DNA from 2 places in the Planococcus sp. VCh962 genome. Region 2 is predicted to be linked to the other one. Evidence: riboswitches for the same ligand, from Rfam matches in the RefSeq annotation. Region 2 holds a riboswitch; the other holds the start of a gene.

Region 1 (4,398 bases), on a different contig from region 2:
AAGCACCCTTAAATTGATGGGAATTCATGTGGTTGCGGCTGGGCTGCGGCCGGATCTTGCTCAGACAATCATTAAGAGCGGCATAGACATGTCAACCATTGAGTCATTTGCTACTGTAAAGCAAGCCTTAAAAAGCATCAGCTGATAACAAAGAAAAAGGCGTGGAATCTATTATGATTCCACGCTTTTTCTTATAGTTACACTCCGCGTTTATTGCCCCATACAAGTGCGTGGAGCTGTGGCAAGACTTTGGCGTCGTTCATAATCGCAGAACGGATTGACTGGTCAATCAGCCATTCATAACGTTCTAAAAGAGCAACCGTCAAATGTGCATCATCGGTGGTTGCTGTATCGCTGTTGCCTGTCTGCAAAAAGAACGGGACGCCTGGATAGCGCAAGTGGATATCTTCTGCATACTTAAAGTCTTCTTCGTCGAAAATGACGACTTTCAAGCTGGCATTTGAGCCGTCCAACTTTTGCAAGAAGCCATCCAATTTATCGAAATCAGTGACCATGCCGGAACTTGGCGGCTTCGGCGAAATCGTGATGTCGTCAATTTTCGGCATCCAGTCCTGCCAAATAGATCCTTGTGTTTCCACTCCGACTTTCCAGCCGTTTTCGTGGCATAAATCGACAAGCTCTCCTATGCCTTTATGAAGGGCCGGGTTGCCGCCAGAAATCGTTACATGCGAAAATGCTTCGCCGCCGATACTCTTCAGCTCGGCGATGATGTCAGCAGGCTGCTTTGAAACACTGCGGCCTGTGCCGTCCCATGTGAATTTAGAGTCGCACCAAGAACAGGAATAATCACATCCTGCTGTTCGGACAAACATCGTTTTTTGTCCGATGACCATTCCTTCTCCTTGGATGGTCGGACCGAAAACTTCCATTACCGGTATTTTCATAGCAAGTCCTCCTTGCGCGGGCGATAAACGACATAACTTGTCGGTGTCTCGCGCACTATGACTTGAAGGCAATTCGGTTTATTGACAGTAGCCTTGAGAATGTCTTGGATGGACTGCCAAATCTGCTGTGCCAATAGTTCAGTTGTTGGAAACTTATTTTCGAATTCAGGGTGATTATTCAAAACCGAGTGATCGTATTTTTTATGGATGGCTTTTTTAATGGATTTAAAGTCAATCAGGAACCCAGTGGCATCCAGTTCATCTCCGCCGACTGTGACATTGACAAAATAGGTATGACCGTGCATTTCCTTGCACTGTCCCGCATCTTCGCTTGGAATAAAATGCGCTGCTGAGAAATTTAAGTCTTTGTTCAGTTCAAAACGGAATTCATGTGGAATAGATGGATAGAATTGCTGCATCATACAGGCTCACCTGCTGATTTCCGCTCTTTGTATACAGCCAAACCTTCATTGCGCAAGATACATGCCGGACATTCTCCGCAGCCGGTGCTTGGGACGCCGTTATAGCAGGTCAATGTTTTTTCTTGCACAAAATCGAGGGCATCCAGTTCATCGGCAAGTTCCCACACTTCCGATTTATCAAGCCACATTAATGGCGTATGAATGATGAATTGTTTGTCCATCGCCAGGTTCAATGTCACATTCAGCGATCGGATGAATGTGTCGCGGCAATCCGGGTAACCGCTGAAATCTGTTTGGCTGACTCCGGTAACTAAATGACGAGCACCGATGGCATCTGCATAAACAGCAGCAAATGAGAAGAATAAGTGATTTCTGCCTGGCACGAAAGTTGAAGGCAGTTCTCCTTCTTTTGCTGTCACTTCGATGTCATCACGGGTCAGCGCATTGGCTGATAGCTGGTTGATCAAAGTCATGTCGAGCACTTTAAAAGACACACCGAGTTCTTCCGCGATTTTCCGTGCGCATTCGATTTCAGCAGAGTGGCGCTGGCCGTAATCGAATGTCACGGTTGCAACTTCACTAAAGTTTTTCAAAGCCCAAAATAGGCAAGTGGTACTGTCTTGGCCGCCGCTGAAAACGACAACCGCTTTTTCTTTTTTCAATTGAAACATCTCCTTAGTTTTTTAGAGAGGGAGTTTGCGAACCTCTTATTTTTGAACACTGTTAATAATAACATAGAACGGCATTAGCAAAAGAATAGAAAGAAAATTCATTTGCCGTCTATTTTTATGAATACTTTGCATTTCACAGCATCATTTTCACCAGGTGACAGTCAAAGGTTTGTGAATTTTATTGTGGACTATTTTGAAGGGGTTCAAAGCAGTTTCCTGATCGAATGGCTCCAATTTGATTATCAATAATAAAATATGGCGAGCCGTTTCTCTAAAGTTTTTGAAGGGAAAAACCGCCAATTGTCGAATGGTAAATAGAAGAATCAAGGAAAGGTTTGAGCGGAAGGTGAAAATGGAATTTAGCAATTTTATCAAAAATATTCCTGTAGCAGAGTTTTCAGGAAGAACGATTATTGGAATTGATGGACTAAGCCGTTCAGGAAAAACCACTTTCGCCGGCCAATGGGAAAAGTATTTAATAAATGAAGGTGTGGCGGTTCATCTGTTCCACATCGACGACTTTATTGTAGAACGAAAACGGCGCTACGGCACAGGATTGGAAGAGTGGCAGGAATATTACTTTCTGCAATGGGAAGCTGAACACTTGGCTGATTATTTCTTCGCCAAATTAAAAACCGCTGATTTATTGAAGTTATGGTTTTACGATGCTGAACAGGATAGCCAGCGGGTAAAAACCATTGAACTTCCGAAAGAGGGGGTCATTTTGATTGAAGGTGTATTTTTGCAGCGGAAAGAATGGCGTCCTTTTATTGATCATGTGGTGTATTTGGATTGTTCAGCAGAAGACCGGTTCTTTCGGGAACCCCTAAATCTAAAAAATCATACCGATTTATTGAAGCGGCGCTATTGGAAAGCGGAAGCGTATTACGAAGAAACAGTAAAGCCCGCAATACAAGCTGACTGGGTGCTTGAAAATGCCACCAGCAAGATAGGAGATTCTATATGAACAGCAAGGCATCAGGCAAACGGAAGATATGGATTTTACTGGCGGTGGCTGCTGCTGCGATTTTAGTCGGAGCTCTTTTTATTTTTATGTCGCGCGACAGCAATGAAAAAGGTTCAACTGAAATGGGGGCGAGTGCTGACTATAAAATAGAGCTGGAAATGGATGAGCAGAACCGTTTTCAAATCAGCACCGAAATAGAAGTTTTAAATGAGTCAGAAGATGCTTTTGAAAATCTCGGATTTTATCTTGTGCCAAATGCCATAAATTCAGATGATCTTTCAGCGCTAGCACAGGAACCAGCAGAAATAACCGTCAATTCAGTCAAACAAGGGGATAAAGAACTGGCCTATGAATTAGACAATAATGAGCTAATGATTGAATTGGAAAACGCTTTAGAGCCGGGGAGCAGCAGTCGAGTTGAGATAGATTATGTACTGAAGCTTCCGAGAAACGGTATGCGTTTGTCCCAAGACGGGGATAATTACTTTTTAGCTCAGTGGTATCCGATGCTGGCTCAATACGATAATGGGTGGGATATTCAAGATTTTGATATGAATGGTGAATCGTATCATACAGGATTTGGCAATTTCGAAGTGAATTATACAATGCCTAAGAATTACCTGGTTGCGAGTTCAGCCACCGAAGGAAATATCGAGCCTAGTTCCGCGGGCACTATAAAAGGCGAACGCATCAAAGATTTTTATTTGTCTTTTTTGAATACGGAAGAATGGCTGTATGAATCGGTTCAAGCAAACGACACAGTACTGCGGCTGTTTATGCCGATGGACCAAGACTTTCTCGATGAAAATATAGCCAAGGCAAAAGCGGCTTATACTTTCTTTGAAGAAAATATCGGTGACAATCCGTTCCCGGAACTTGATATCATCGCGAATGACGGTTATATGGAATATCCGAACGCCATAGAGGTGGCCAAAACTCGGGATGCTCTTGATGAAGTATTAGTTCATGAAATTGCCCATCAATGGTTTTATTATATTGTTGGCAATGATCCTTACGAAGATGCTTGGCTAGATGAAAGCCTGACTGAATTTGCGGCATCCATTTTTTTAGCAGATTACTATAATGATGAACAGTACGGCTTTAGTTCAGCAGAAAACTCTGCTGCTTACTACCGAACCGCAAATTATGCGAATTTGCCACTGGAAAAGTTCAGTGAAGGGACATATGTTTCAACGGTATACGGGGAAGCGCCTTTATTGCTCCGGGATTTCTTCAAAGAACGGGGAGGACAGGAAGAAGCGCTGAAATTTCTTTCCGCTTATTATCAGGAGTTTCAATTCAAATATGTCAGCAGCCCGGTTTTCAAAGATTTTTTCATAGATCATTACGGTGAAGAACAGAGAGATTTTTTAGACAGTTGGCTCAAATAAAGTTGGATGGACTGTAATTTTTATGGGGCATTGCCGTCTAAT
Region 2 (4,398 bases):
AACCGCTGGCATCATTGAAGACTCATGTGCCAATATTATTGCGTTACAAGAAGTGGACTGCTATTTTTCTTCCCGCAGTGCTTTTGTTGACCAGGCACAGTGGTTAAGTGAACGGTTGGGAATGCAAGTGGTGTTTGGAGCGAATTTGGATTTAGATCCGATTGAAGCGGGTGAACCAAGGCGCCATTACGGTAACGCAATTTTAAGCAAGTACCCGATCAAGTATACAGAAAATCATCGATTGACCCAAGTTCTCACAGATTTCGGAAAGAATGAGCAGCGCGGTGTTTTAGAAGCAGTGATAGAAGTGAAAGGAAATCTGATTACGGTATACAACACCCATCTTTCTTTAAAAGAGGAAGAATTGAAAATCAGTATTGGCGAATTGATCGGCATCACTGAAAAGCGCCAGTTTCCCCGAATTGTAATGGGAGATTTTAATGCACCTCCTGAAGATGGACAAATCAGAAGGCTAAACCGGCATTTTGCAGATACCTTCTTGAAAATGAAAAGAGGAGACGCTTATACGTATCCTTCGCCTTACCGAAACGAGGAAACAGGTGAAAACTTCAAGCCGGTTACCCGCATTGACTACATTTTTGCAGATCCTGAGTTGGAGCCGGTGCAGGTAGCGGTGATGGAGACCGATACTTCAGATCACCTGCCCATTGTGGCCGATTTTGTTGTATCCACAGCTAAAAAACACACTCAAGAAGCAGCACAAACAGAACTTCAGAAAGTCTAAGAGGGTATCTTGTCTTCTATAGAAAAACAAAAGCTGCTTGATATTTTTAGCTTTTGAATATCTTGAACTTTTTTTGAAATGAGCACATAAATAACAGCATTTTTTGTATTATTTTGCTACAATCAATGCATCCATTATCCCTTGCCAAGGACTCGTTTCATCTTAAAAGGAGATGTTTTTATGGAGAGAGAAAAACTCCCCCCCACCGTGCCCATAAAAGTGATGTCATTCAACATTGCCCACGGATTAGGCATGAACAATGTCGTCGATTTGGAAAAGACAGCAAGTGTCATCGAGCAATCAGGAGCGGAAATTGTCGGATTGCAGGAACTTGATCGGCATTTTACTGAACGTAGTGATTTTATCGACCAAGTAGACTGGCTTAGCAGCCGGCTTGGCATGTACGGAGCTTTTGGCGCCAATTTAGACTTGGAACCAAATGAACCCGAAAGGCCACGGCGCCAGTACGGCAATGCGGTGTTAAGCAAACATCCGATTAAATACGTTGAAAACCATTTGCTGACAAAAGTAATCTCGCCAATCGCCAATAGTGAACAACGGGGAATGCTGGAAGTTGTGCTCGAAGTAAAAGGGACTTACCTCAGTTTCTTTAATACGCATTTATCGTTAAAAGAGGAAGAGCTCAAGGTAAGTATTGATGAAATTTTGGAGATTACAGAAAAAAGCCGATTTCCAAAAATCATCACAGGGGATTTCAATGCAGCACCGGATCACCTGCAAATCAAAAGACTGGAAAATCATTACGATGATGTCTTCTTAAAATTAAATAAAAACAACTCTTATACGTACCCGGCTCCTTACGCACATGATGCTGATGGAGTAAAGTTAAAGCCGGTGACGCGCATCGATTATATATTTACAGATCAAAACCTGGAGCCTGAAAAGGCAACGGTCATCGAAACCGCTGTATCGGATCATTTGCCGATTGCAGCAGATCTAGTTCTGTCGAGAACAGCCAATGTGATGAAGTCTTCAGCACAAGCGAAAAATTTGAAGTTGTTTAAGTGAAATTTTATTAAGTAATTGAACTTTTACGGAGAATATTTTTCTTCAACTAATAAAAACTGTAGCCAGACTCGCTTTTGCGGAGTCTGGCTACAGTTTTTTTGTTTCTTTATTCAAATAACTCTACAGGAAGCGTTCCATAACCTAACTATGCTTAACTGAAAATGTTTCTTTACCGATTGGTGATGGTTTCCGGGTACATATCATGGTTCATCATCCGGTACGAAGCTATTTCTTCGTATTTTGTGCCAGGTTTTCCATAGTTCGTGTAAGGGTCAATCGACAAGCCGCCGCGAGGGGTGAATTTGCCCCATACTTCAATGTATCGAGGTTCAAGCAATTTGATCAAATCGTTCATGATGATATTGACCACATCTTCGTGGAAATCACCATGGTTGCGGAAACTGAACAAGTATAATTTCAAAGATTTACTTTCCACCAATTTTTTGTCCGGGATAAAGCTAAGGTAAATCGTTGCGAAATCAGGCTGTCCAGTCTGCGGGCAAAGTGACGTAAATTCCGGGCAGTTGAACTTTACGAAATAATCACGCGTGTGTAAGTTATCGATTGCTTCTAAAATATCCGGGTCATACTCAAAGTTATACTTCGTGTTTTGATTGCCGAGCAGCGACAAATGGTCTAATGTATCTTCGTTTCTTCCTGCCATAGGTAAAGGCCTCCTTCAAGTGTGTGGCTTGAGAGAGGCCGTATAAAAAACAGGAAAAGAAAAAGCCAAATCGCATGTGGATTTGGCTGAATTTCGTCAATCCATAGTTTTTTATAGAGGGTAAAATGCTATGAACCTCTCCCGTCACCGGGTTATTTATTTTTTACTAACCTCACTTATAGTAAAAGACTTTCCGTTCACTGTCAATTCTCTTTTTTTCCCAAAAGATCGAAGAAGATGCACCCTCACTTTAAGGGATATCCTTTGTTTGCGCGGTATATCGGTCGGGTAAGTTAACTAGAAAAGTTCCGCAATTAAAGGAGGAGTTGCAACTCATGGCAGAGACAAAACCAGTCCCCCGCGATAAAGGTGTGGACAACACATTAGCATTGATGACGGAAGGCTATCTGTTCATTCCAAACCGTGCAAGGGAACTGAATTCGGACATTTTCCAAACACGGCTGCTCGGTCAGAAAACGGTTTGCATGGTCGGGGAAGACGCGGCTCGTGTGTTTTATGATGAAAGTAAGTTTCGGCGGAGAGGAGCGGTTCCAAAAAGAGTACAAAAAAGCTTACTAGGAGAAAAAGCCATCCAGACAATGGATGATGAAGCACATAAGCATCGCAAGGAGCTTTTTATGTCGCTTATGACCCCTAGGCGGTTGCAGCTCTTAAACCTGTATGTGACAGAAGAATGGCGTTCTGCTGTAGAGAGATGGAGTGCAATGGAGGAAATCGTGTTTTTTAAAGAAGTGGAAGAATTGATGATGCGCGTTGCCTGCCGCTGGGCAGGAGTGCCTCTTCGGGAATCTGAAGTGGAAATGCGGGCACGTGACATGGGTGCTTTGATTGATTCATTCGGAGGTGCAGGGCCGAGGCACTGGAAAGGCAGAAAAGCGCGGGACCGGTCGGAAGAGTGGGTTGAAAAAATGGTGAAAGCGGTGCGTAAAGGAAAATTGAGAGCACCGGACGGAACTGCGCTTCGGGCCATGTCCTGGTATAAGCAGCCTAATGGAAAAAAGATGACAAGCCGCATGGCAGCTATAGAAATAATCAATATTCTGCGCCCGATTGTGGCCATCGGCCGTTATATCACTTTTGGGGCAGTAGCTTTGCATGAGCATTCGGAGACACGTGAAAAATTGGCTGTCAATAGAGGGGATTATAGCCAATGGTTTGTGCAGGAAGTACGGCGCTATTATCCATTCGGCCCTTTTACAGGAGCAAGAGTACGCCAGGACTTCGTCTGGCAGAATCATCGGTTTAAAAAAGGGACGCTTGTATTTTTAGATATTTACGGCACAAATCATCATCCTGAGCTATGGGAAAATCCAGAAGAATTTCGTCCGGAACGATTCCAGGACTGGAAAGAGAGCCCGTTCAGCTTTATTCCGCAGGGCGGCGGAGAATATAATTTGGGGCATCGATGTGCAGGTGAATGGGTGACAATCGAAGCGATGAAAACGAGCCTTGAATTTCTTGTAAGAAAAATGGAGTATGATGTACCGGATCAAGATGTAAGCTATAGTATGGCCAGAATACCTACTATTCCCAAAAGCCGTTTTGTTATTAGAAATGTACGTTTAAAGGGATATTAAGCCGGATATAAGCAGGCCTGCCTGAAGTTGGTTTATCCAAAAGGCAGGTCTTTTATGGATAAGAGAAACTTCAATCAACGGGGTTCTCCAATTCCTGCTGATTGTTAAAACGGGGAAATTACTGCCAAACGAAAAGAGGAATTGGAATGCTTGTTAATAATGCTGGTGGATTGTCAGCTGAAGCAATGGATTGGGTAAAAGAAATGTTGGGAGGAGAAGCGGTGCTTGTGCAGATTCAGCCTCTTGCTGGCGGGACATCTTCTCACTTATACGAAATGCGCTGTTTGAATGGCGAAGTGGAAACAGCTTATGTGCTGCGTCTTTTTTCAAAAGAAGATTGGCTTGCTTTAGAGCCGGATTTG

The links. A riboswitch is a leader RNA that binds a small molecule or an ion and turns the genes downstream of it on or off. The one in region 2 is predicted to bind preQ1.
Region 1: another riboswitch for preQ1. It lies ahead of queC (7-cyano-7-deazaguanine synthase QueC); the one in region 2 lies ahead of queF (preQ(1) synthase).

Annotation. Positions count from the first base shown of each region.
Region 1 covers NZ_JBYLHS010000001.1:1,363,589-1,367,986, reverse strand. Annotated here, with positions in the region: gene AC3AQ9_RS06910 (STAS domain-containing protein) at 1-145, shown strand, start outside; gene queE (7-carboxy-7-deazaguanine synthase QueE) at 198-905, opposite strand; gene queD (6-carboxytetrahydropterin synthase QueD) at 902-1,327, opposite strand; gene queC (7-cyano-7-deazaguanine synthase QueC) at 1,324-1,989, opposite strand; PreQ1 riboswitch class I at 1,997-2,040, opposite strand; gene AC3AQ9_RS06890 (kinase) at 2,351-2,965, shown strand; gene AC3AQ9_RS06885 (M1 family metallopeptidase) at 2,962-4,356, shown strand.
Region 2 covers NZ_JBYLHS010000008.1:63,714-68,111, reverse strand. Annotated here, with positions in the region: gene AC3AQ9_RS17460 (endonuclease/exonuclease/phosphatase family protein) at 1-745, shown strand, start outside; gene AC3AQ9_RS17455 (endonuclease/exonuclease/phosphatase family protein) at 926-1,774, shown strand; gene queF (preQ(1) synthase) at 1,944-2,438, opposite strand; PreQ1 riboswitch class I at 2,536-2,583, opposite strand; gene cypC (CYP152 family fatty-acid peroxygenase CypC) at 2,774-4,036, shown strand; gene AC3AQ9_RS17440 (phosphotransferase family protein) at 4,183-4,398, shown strand, end outside.